Regions from separate parts of the Aminivibrio sp. genome, predicted to be linked through region 1. Evidence: riboswitches for the same ligand, from Rfam matches in the RefSeq annotation. Region 1 holds a riboswitch; each other region holds the start of a gene.

Region 1 (2,262 bases):
CGGAAAGCTCCGCGGCGTCTTCGGCATTGACGTGAGCACGGCTCACGTGAGGGAAAAAGGTTCTTTCCCGAAAGGTTTTCGGCGCAGGGGACGGCTTCCTCGTGGACAGGAAGGGCTTTTTCCCGGCAGCTCCCATCCCGGGAAGGGAGCTTTCGGAGAAGCATCGTCATTCCCCCGGCGGCGGTGCCCCCCTCCACAGCAACCAAGGCGCTGTTTCACAGGGAGCCCGGCATGCAGTCATTCCTTTCTGTGGCGAGAGAGCCATGCTCTTCCATTGGCCGGCAGGGGAGCGCTCCTCATTCGGGATAATACTGTCCGCGATGGTGTTCAGCCGCTTCACCCAGTACATCCCCACCCTTACCGAAGAGGCTCCGGCCATACAGGACACAATCTCGCCGATGTAACCGGGAGCCCCCGGAGAGGCAGAAAGATCTGGAGAAACACCTCGAGCGTCATGGAGATCGTTTCGGGCACGGGAGCGGAGCTCATCGGGGGAGCGGAACGGCTTGCCGCGGCCGGGCGCATCTGCATGACCCGCCATGAAAAATGGGACGGCAACGGATACTCCCTCGACCTTGCGGGGGACGAAAATCCCCTGGGAGGGGCAGGTGGCGGTCCTGTCGGACGGGTACGATGCCTGCGGTCCCGGAGGGTCTGCAAGGATTCGCTGCCCCACGAGGAAGCGGTCCGTATCATCCTGTCCGGCGACGGCCGGACGGAACCCCGCCGTTTCAGCCCGGAAGTTTTCGGATTTTTCAGGAACAGCCAGGGGAAAATGAACAGAAATTTCGAAAATCCGCCGGGTGAGGTAACAAAACAGGCCCTTCCGTGGTATCATAAAATCAAAAGAATAGACTTATCTCCGAGCCCGTCTTCCTACAGGAATTTCCCACGGCGGCGGGCCGTCAGGGTCCGTCCGGAAACAGGCGGGCCTCCCGTGTTCGGCAAGGAGATTCAACGGACTCCCCGGAGCCGTTCCCTGCCGTGTACGGGCGGGGAACGGCTTTTTTGATTCCGGCGTTTCGCGTTTCTGCACACAACATAAACATACGAGGAGGAAAGAAAAGTGAAAATGAGAAAACTGCGGTCGGTTCTGTTTGTTTGTCTGTTCGTTTTAGTCCTGGGAGGAGTTGCCTCCGGCGCCGAGGTTCTCCGGATGGCCACCACCACCAGCACGGACAACACGGGGCTTCTCGATTATCTGGCCCCCCTGCTGCTTCGGGAGAAGAACATCGAGCTCCAGTGGGTTTCCGTGGGCACGGGCAAGGCCCTCGAGTACGGCAGGAACGGTGACGTGGACGTTCTTCTGGTCCATGCCCCCGAGCTGGAGAAGAAGTTCGTCGCCGACGGGTGGGGCGTCAACCGCCGCCAGGTGATGTACAACGACTTCATCGTGGTGGGGCCTGCTTCCGATCCCGCGGGGGTCAAGGGAATGGCCGCCGCCGACGCCCTGAGGAAAATCGCCGCCTCCGCAGCGCCCTTCGCCAGCCGGGCCGACAAGTCGGGAACCCACGTGGCGGAACTTACCCTCTGGAAAAACGCGGGGATCCCGGAACCCGACAAGGAGAAATGGTACATCCAGACAGGCCAGGGAATGCTTGAAACCCTCATGATCGCCGATGAGCGAAAGAGCTACTGCCTCACCGACAGGGGGACCTTCATCAAGTACGAGGATTCCCGGAAGGAACAGGGGGGACTGGTGATCATCGTCGAGGGTGACGAATCTCTGAAAAACCAGTACAGCGTCATCGCCGTCAACCCTGCCAAGTGGGAGAACATTCGGTACGACCTTGCCGTGACCTTCATTGACTGGATGGTGTCCCCGTCAACCCAGAAGGCCATTGCCGACTTCCAGCTACTCGGAAAGCAGCTCTTCTTCCCGAACGCCGTAAGGTAAAAAACAGGGGAGCGACGGAATTCCCGGCGCTCCCCTCTCTTCAGACTCCAGCTTTCTATGCTTTTTCCTCGATGGCCACTTTCTTCATCTTCTCGGCCTGGACCTTTTCAGCGACTTCCACGGTAAGCACCCCGTTTTTGAACGTCGCTTTCGCCGATTCAGGGTCTACTTCCATGGGGAACTGAATGGACCGGGAGACCTTTCCGTAATACCGCTCCGACCGGAGAATGTCGTTCTCTTCCACCGTTTTCTCGTCCGACTTCTCCGCCTGCAGGGTCAGCCTGTCCTCGAAAACGTTCAGTTCAACCTTCGACGGGTCGATGCCGGGAAGTTCGAACTCGGCGAAAACCTTTCCATCCTTCCGG
Region 2 (2,262 bases), on a different contig from region 1:
GCTGTCCTTGCCTTTGACTTCCCGAGCAGTTCTTCCGTTGCAAGGAGCTGCCGGTTCAGGTTCGTTTCGTCGAAAACATCGCCGTCCACAAACACGAGGCGACCCACCCCCGCCCGGGCCAGCAGGTCACCCACGAGCCCGCCCAAACCTCCGCAGCCGATGACGGCCACGCAGGACGAGAGCAGGCGAAGCTGACCATCGGGACCAATCGTTCCCATGCTCCGGATGTACCTCGACGGAACGTAGCCGTTTTCGAGACAATAAATCTCAGCTTCGGCGGGGGACAGACCTTCCATGGCAGCGGCCTTCCTGAGCTCGAGAAAGGAGACCATTTTCCAGGAACCGACCGCTTCTGCGGAATACGCCACTGTATCAAACCAGCTCACCGGAACTCACCTCCGTTTCTGGAATTATACAGGAAAGATTACCCTAAATCCGCACCTCAGCGGGGAGCGTTACCGGGGGCCCCTTGGGCGGAAAGTGCGGATTGTCGTCCGTGACAACTGCCCGGGCGCGTCCCGCGGCTCCCTGCGTTCGCCTGCTGCCTGCCTGTGAAACCGACATCCGTGTCGGTTTCACTCACCTCGGGCGCCCCCCCAGGGGATAATCTCTTCGCCCCCGGGGAGGGCGAATTCACCGTATGCCCGGCTACGCTCCCTCTCCCTGAAAAACTAACGGATTTAGGAATACAATAATTGACAGAATTCACGAATTGGTATAAAAAGTAACAGGGAGAGCAGAATTATTCCCCGAAAAAGAATAGGCCTTCGACCTGCACAGTCTCACGAAGATTCTGCAGGCACTGGGTCCGGAAAGCGATTTCCAGACCTGCCGAGTTTGCAAAGGAGGATCAGCCGGCTTCAGCCGGTGGTCCTCCTTTTTTCATTTCAGCCTTTTCAAAACACAGGAAGCACAAAATCAAGGAGGCGAAGAGATTATGGACAAGTTCGGCAAAGTACTGCGCATCAATCTCTCCAACGGAACCGTCGCGAGGGAGGAGCTCTGCGAAAAGACTCTGAAGGACTACATCGGGGGCCGAGGATACGCCACGAAGGTGCTTTACGATGAGCTCCCCATCGGCACTGATCCTCTCTCCCCCGAGAACAAGCTCATTTTCGCCAACGGCCCCCTTACCGGCAAGGGAGCTCCCTCCGCCGGACGGTACATGGTCATCACCAAGAGCCCTCTCACGGGATACATCGCGAGCAGCAACTCCGGCGGATTCTGGGGAGCCGAGCTCGCCAGGGCGGGCTGGTTCATGATCATTCTTGAGGGCAAGGCCCCCAAACCCACCTACATCTGGATCAACGACGACAAGGTGGAGCTTCGGGACGCCGCCGCCGTCTGGGGCAAGGATAGCCACAAGGCCACCGATGCCCTTCTCGAGGCCGTGGGTGATCCCAAGGCGAAGGTCACCTGCATCGGCCCTGCCGGTGAAAGGCTCTCGAAGATCGCAGCCGTCATGAACGACAAGAACCGTGCTGCCGGCCGCAGCGGCGTCGGTGCCGTCATGGGCTCCAAGAACCTCAAGGCGATCGTGGTCAGGGGCAGCGCCCGTCCGTACGTTGAAAACCAGGACGAGATGAAGGCCGTCCTCGCCGGGGCCATGGAAAAACTGAAGACCAACCCCGTCACGAGCCAGGGCCTTCCCACCTATGGAACGGCAGTCCTCGTGAACATCATCAACCAGCTCGGCGCTTACCCCAAGAACAATTGGCAGGGAGCCTACTTCCCCGAGGCGGACATCCAGTCCGGCGAAACTCTCGCCAAGAACTTCCTCACCAAGAGATACTCCTGTTTCGGCTGCCCCATCGGCTGCGGCCGGGTCACCAAGGTCGGAGACCGCGAAGGTGAAGGGCCTGAGTACGAGACCATCTTCGCCTTCGGCGTCTGCTGCGGCGTCAAACGGCTCGAACCCATCATCGAGGCCAACTATCTCTGCAACGAATACGGCCTCGACACCATCAGCGCGGGCGTCACCATCGCCGCCGCCATGGAGCTCTACGAAAAGGGATTGATCAAAAAGGAAGAACTGGAAGGCGGCCCCGAACTTCGCTTCGGCAACGAAGACGCCGTCACCTACTGGACGAAAAAGATGGGTCTCGTGGAAGGGCTCGGCAAGAAACTCGCCGAGGGCTCCTACAGGCTGTGCGAAATGTACGGCCATCCCGAGTTCTCCATGACGGTCAAGAAGCAGGAGATGCCCGCCTATGACGGACGGGTCATCCAGGGAATCGGCCTGAACTACGCTACGTCAAACCG
Region 3 (2,262 bases), on a different contig from region 1:
CTGCGAATGCTACGAACTGGGGCTCCTCACCAAAGAACACACGAACGGGCTCGACCTCCGGTTCGGAGCGAAGGACGCCCTCCTTGAACTCATCCACCGCATGATGGACGGCCGGGACGACTTCGCCGCCGCCGTAGGGAAGGGCATCCGGAAAATGAAAGACATCTTCGCCGAACGGTACGGCGCCGACCGGGCAATCATGGAGAAAATCGGCATGGAAGGACAGGGGCTCGAAGTCTCCCAGTACCGGTGCCAGGAATCCGTCGCCCAGTGGGGAGGGTACTTCCTCACCCTCAAGGGCCCCCAGCACGACGAAGCGTGGGTCATCTTCATGGACATGGTGAACAACCAGATCCCCACCTTTGAAGACAAGGCCGAGGCCCTGTTCTACTTTCCCAACTTCCGCCTCTGGTTCTCCCTGGTCGGAGTCTGCAAGCTGCCGTGGAACGACGTGGAGCCGGAAGACAACCGCATCCGGTACAAAGGCATCGAAGCGGCCAAAGTGCCCGAACACGTCCAGAACTACCTTGACATCTACGAAGCCGTCACGGGGAAACCGCTGAGCAGGGAGGACATGATTCTCCAGTCCGAGCGGGTCTACAACTACGAGCGGATCTTCAACTACCGCATGGGCAAGGGAACCCGGAAAGAACACACCATCCCCGACCGTGCCCTGGGCCCCGTCTTCCCGGACGAATGGAACGTGCGGAAAGACTACTACGACAAGAAGCTCGAAGAGGCCGGCATCTCCGGAGACGGACTGACGGCGGAGGAAAAGATCTCCCGGCTGCAGGAATACCGTCGGGGCGAATGGGAGAAGCTGGTGGACGCGGTGTATGCCCGGAGGGGCTGGGACAGGAACGGCGTCCCGACCAGGGAGACGGTGGAGCGCCTGGGGCTGGACAGCCCCGAAGTGCTTGAAGTCCTCGACCCCTACTGGAGGTCCGCGGAAAAGGCATGATCAGGGTCAACGGCGAGCAGTTCCCCTGGAGGGAAGGCATGACCATCCGGGACCTGCTGGATGAGCGGAACTTTACTTTCCCCATGATTGCCGTGTGGGTGAACGGGACTCCCCACAAGAGGGAGGAGTTTGCCTCCGTCCGTATACCCGACGGCGCGGAAGTACAGGCAATCCACATGATCAGCGGGGGCTGACCGGGACTTCCGTTCCGGGACACAGGATCGTCCTCCTCCGAGTTTTGGAAAGAAATCCCCGCTCTTTTCGTGAAGAGCGGGGCTATTCTTCAGGTATTTTGACAAACGGGGTTATCCTGTATAATACTTTCTATATTTTCTTCCGAGCCTTTTCTCCTTCGGCGGGGCCATGGAGGAAGGCCGGCAGGGTACCGCGGGAAACGGCGGCGCCTCCTTTGGGAAAGGAAGACGGTTCCATGTCCTGTGTGAAGGAGGTTGGAAGGTGTATTCGCTCCCAGTGCTGATTGCGGAACCTGATCCCATGCTTCGCACCCTGTACCGGAATGTGGTTCTTGAAGGACAGGGATATTCCTTTGCCGGTTTCGCAGAAAAGGGGGAGGAGATCGCTCCGCTTCTTTCCAAAACGACGGTAAATCTCGTGCTTCTCGATATCGCCCTTCCCGGGTTCAACGGGCTGGAGGGGTTCCGGCGCATGCGGGCGGAATTCCCGAGGGTGGATTTCATCATCCTTTCGTCGGAAAAATCACCCGATACCGTCCGGGGTGCCATCTGTTCGGGAGCCTTCGACTACCTGATCAAGCCTTTCGAATGGGAGCGCCTCACCAGGGCCCTGGCGGCCTACAGCGAGTATTACCACGGCCTGGTGGGAAGGGATATGCCATGGCGGCAGGAGGACCTCGACCGCCTTCTCGGTTTCAGGAAGCGGCTTTCCGGAGCTCCGGAGGGCGCTCCCAAGGGATTCCAGGAGACCCTGCTCATCCGGCTGGGGAAACTGCTCCAGGAATCGAGAAAACCTCTTTCGGCGGCGGATGCAGGCCGGATGCTCGGCATTTCCCGCTCCAGCGCCCGCAGGTACCTGGAACTTCTCGTCCGGCGGGAGGAGGTAGCAGTGGATTTCGAACTGACCACGGTGGGGCGACCCCAGAAGTTGTATTTTGCCACGGGGCCCGTTGTCAAAAGGAAGCAAAACCACGCAAAATTATCGAATAATTGAACGATACCTTTCGTGTCTTTATACTGGAACTCTGTCGGCATTCCGAGGTATTTTTCCGCCGTTCACAGGACGGCTCCGCCGGCTGAAAATTCAGGAGAAACAATCCAGCAAGG

The links. A riboswitch is a leader RNA that binds a small molecule or an ion and turns the genes downstream of it on or off. The one in region 1 is predicted to bind molybdenum cofactor.
Region 2: it holds a riboswitch for molybdenum cofactor, as region 1 does, so the genes downstream of both, JMJ95_RS05730 (aldehyde ferredoxin oxidoreductase family protein) here and JMJ95_RS10375 (substrate-binding domain-containing protein) in region 1, are expected to answer to the same signal.
Region 3: it holds a riboswitch for molybdenum cofactor, as region 1 does, so the genes downstream of both, JMJ95_RS12900 (response regulator) here and JMJ95_RS10375 (substrate-binding domain-containing protein) in region 1, are expected to answer to the same signal.

What each region holds. Positions count from the first base shown of each region.
Region 1 covers NZ_JAESIH010000061.1:24,898-27,159, reverse strand. Annotated here, with positions in the region: molybdenum cofactor riboswitch at 849-968, shown strand; gene JMJ95_RS10375 (substrate-binding domain-containing protein) at 1,073-1,897, shown strand; gene JMJ95_RS10370 (Hsp20/alpha crystallin family protein) at 1,953-2,262, opposite strand, start outside.
Region 2 covers NZ_JAESIH010000043.1:36,029-38,290, forward strand. Annotated here, with positions in the region: gene JMJ95_RS05725 (HesA/MoeB/ThiF family protein) at 1-386, opposite strand, end outside; molybdenum cofactor riboswitch at 754-864, shown strand; gene JMJ95_RS05730 (aldehyde ferredoxin oxidoreductase family protein) at 938-2,262, shown strand, end outside.
Region 3 covers NZ_JAESIH010000076.1:13,179-15,440, reverse strand. Annotated here, with positions in the region: partial or broken gene JMJ95_RS12910 (aldehyde ferredoxin oxidoreductase C-terminal domain-containing protein) at 1-961, shown strand, start outside; gene thiS (sulfur carrier protein ThiS) at 958-1,155, shown strand; molybdenum cofactor riboswitch at 1,284-1,398, shown strand; gene JMJ95_RS12900 (response regulator) at 1,418-2,149, shown strand.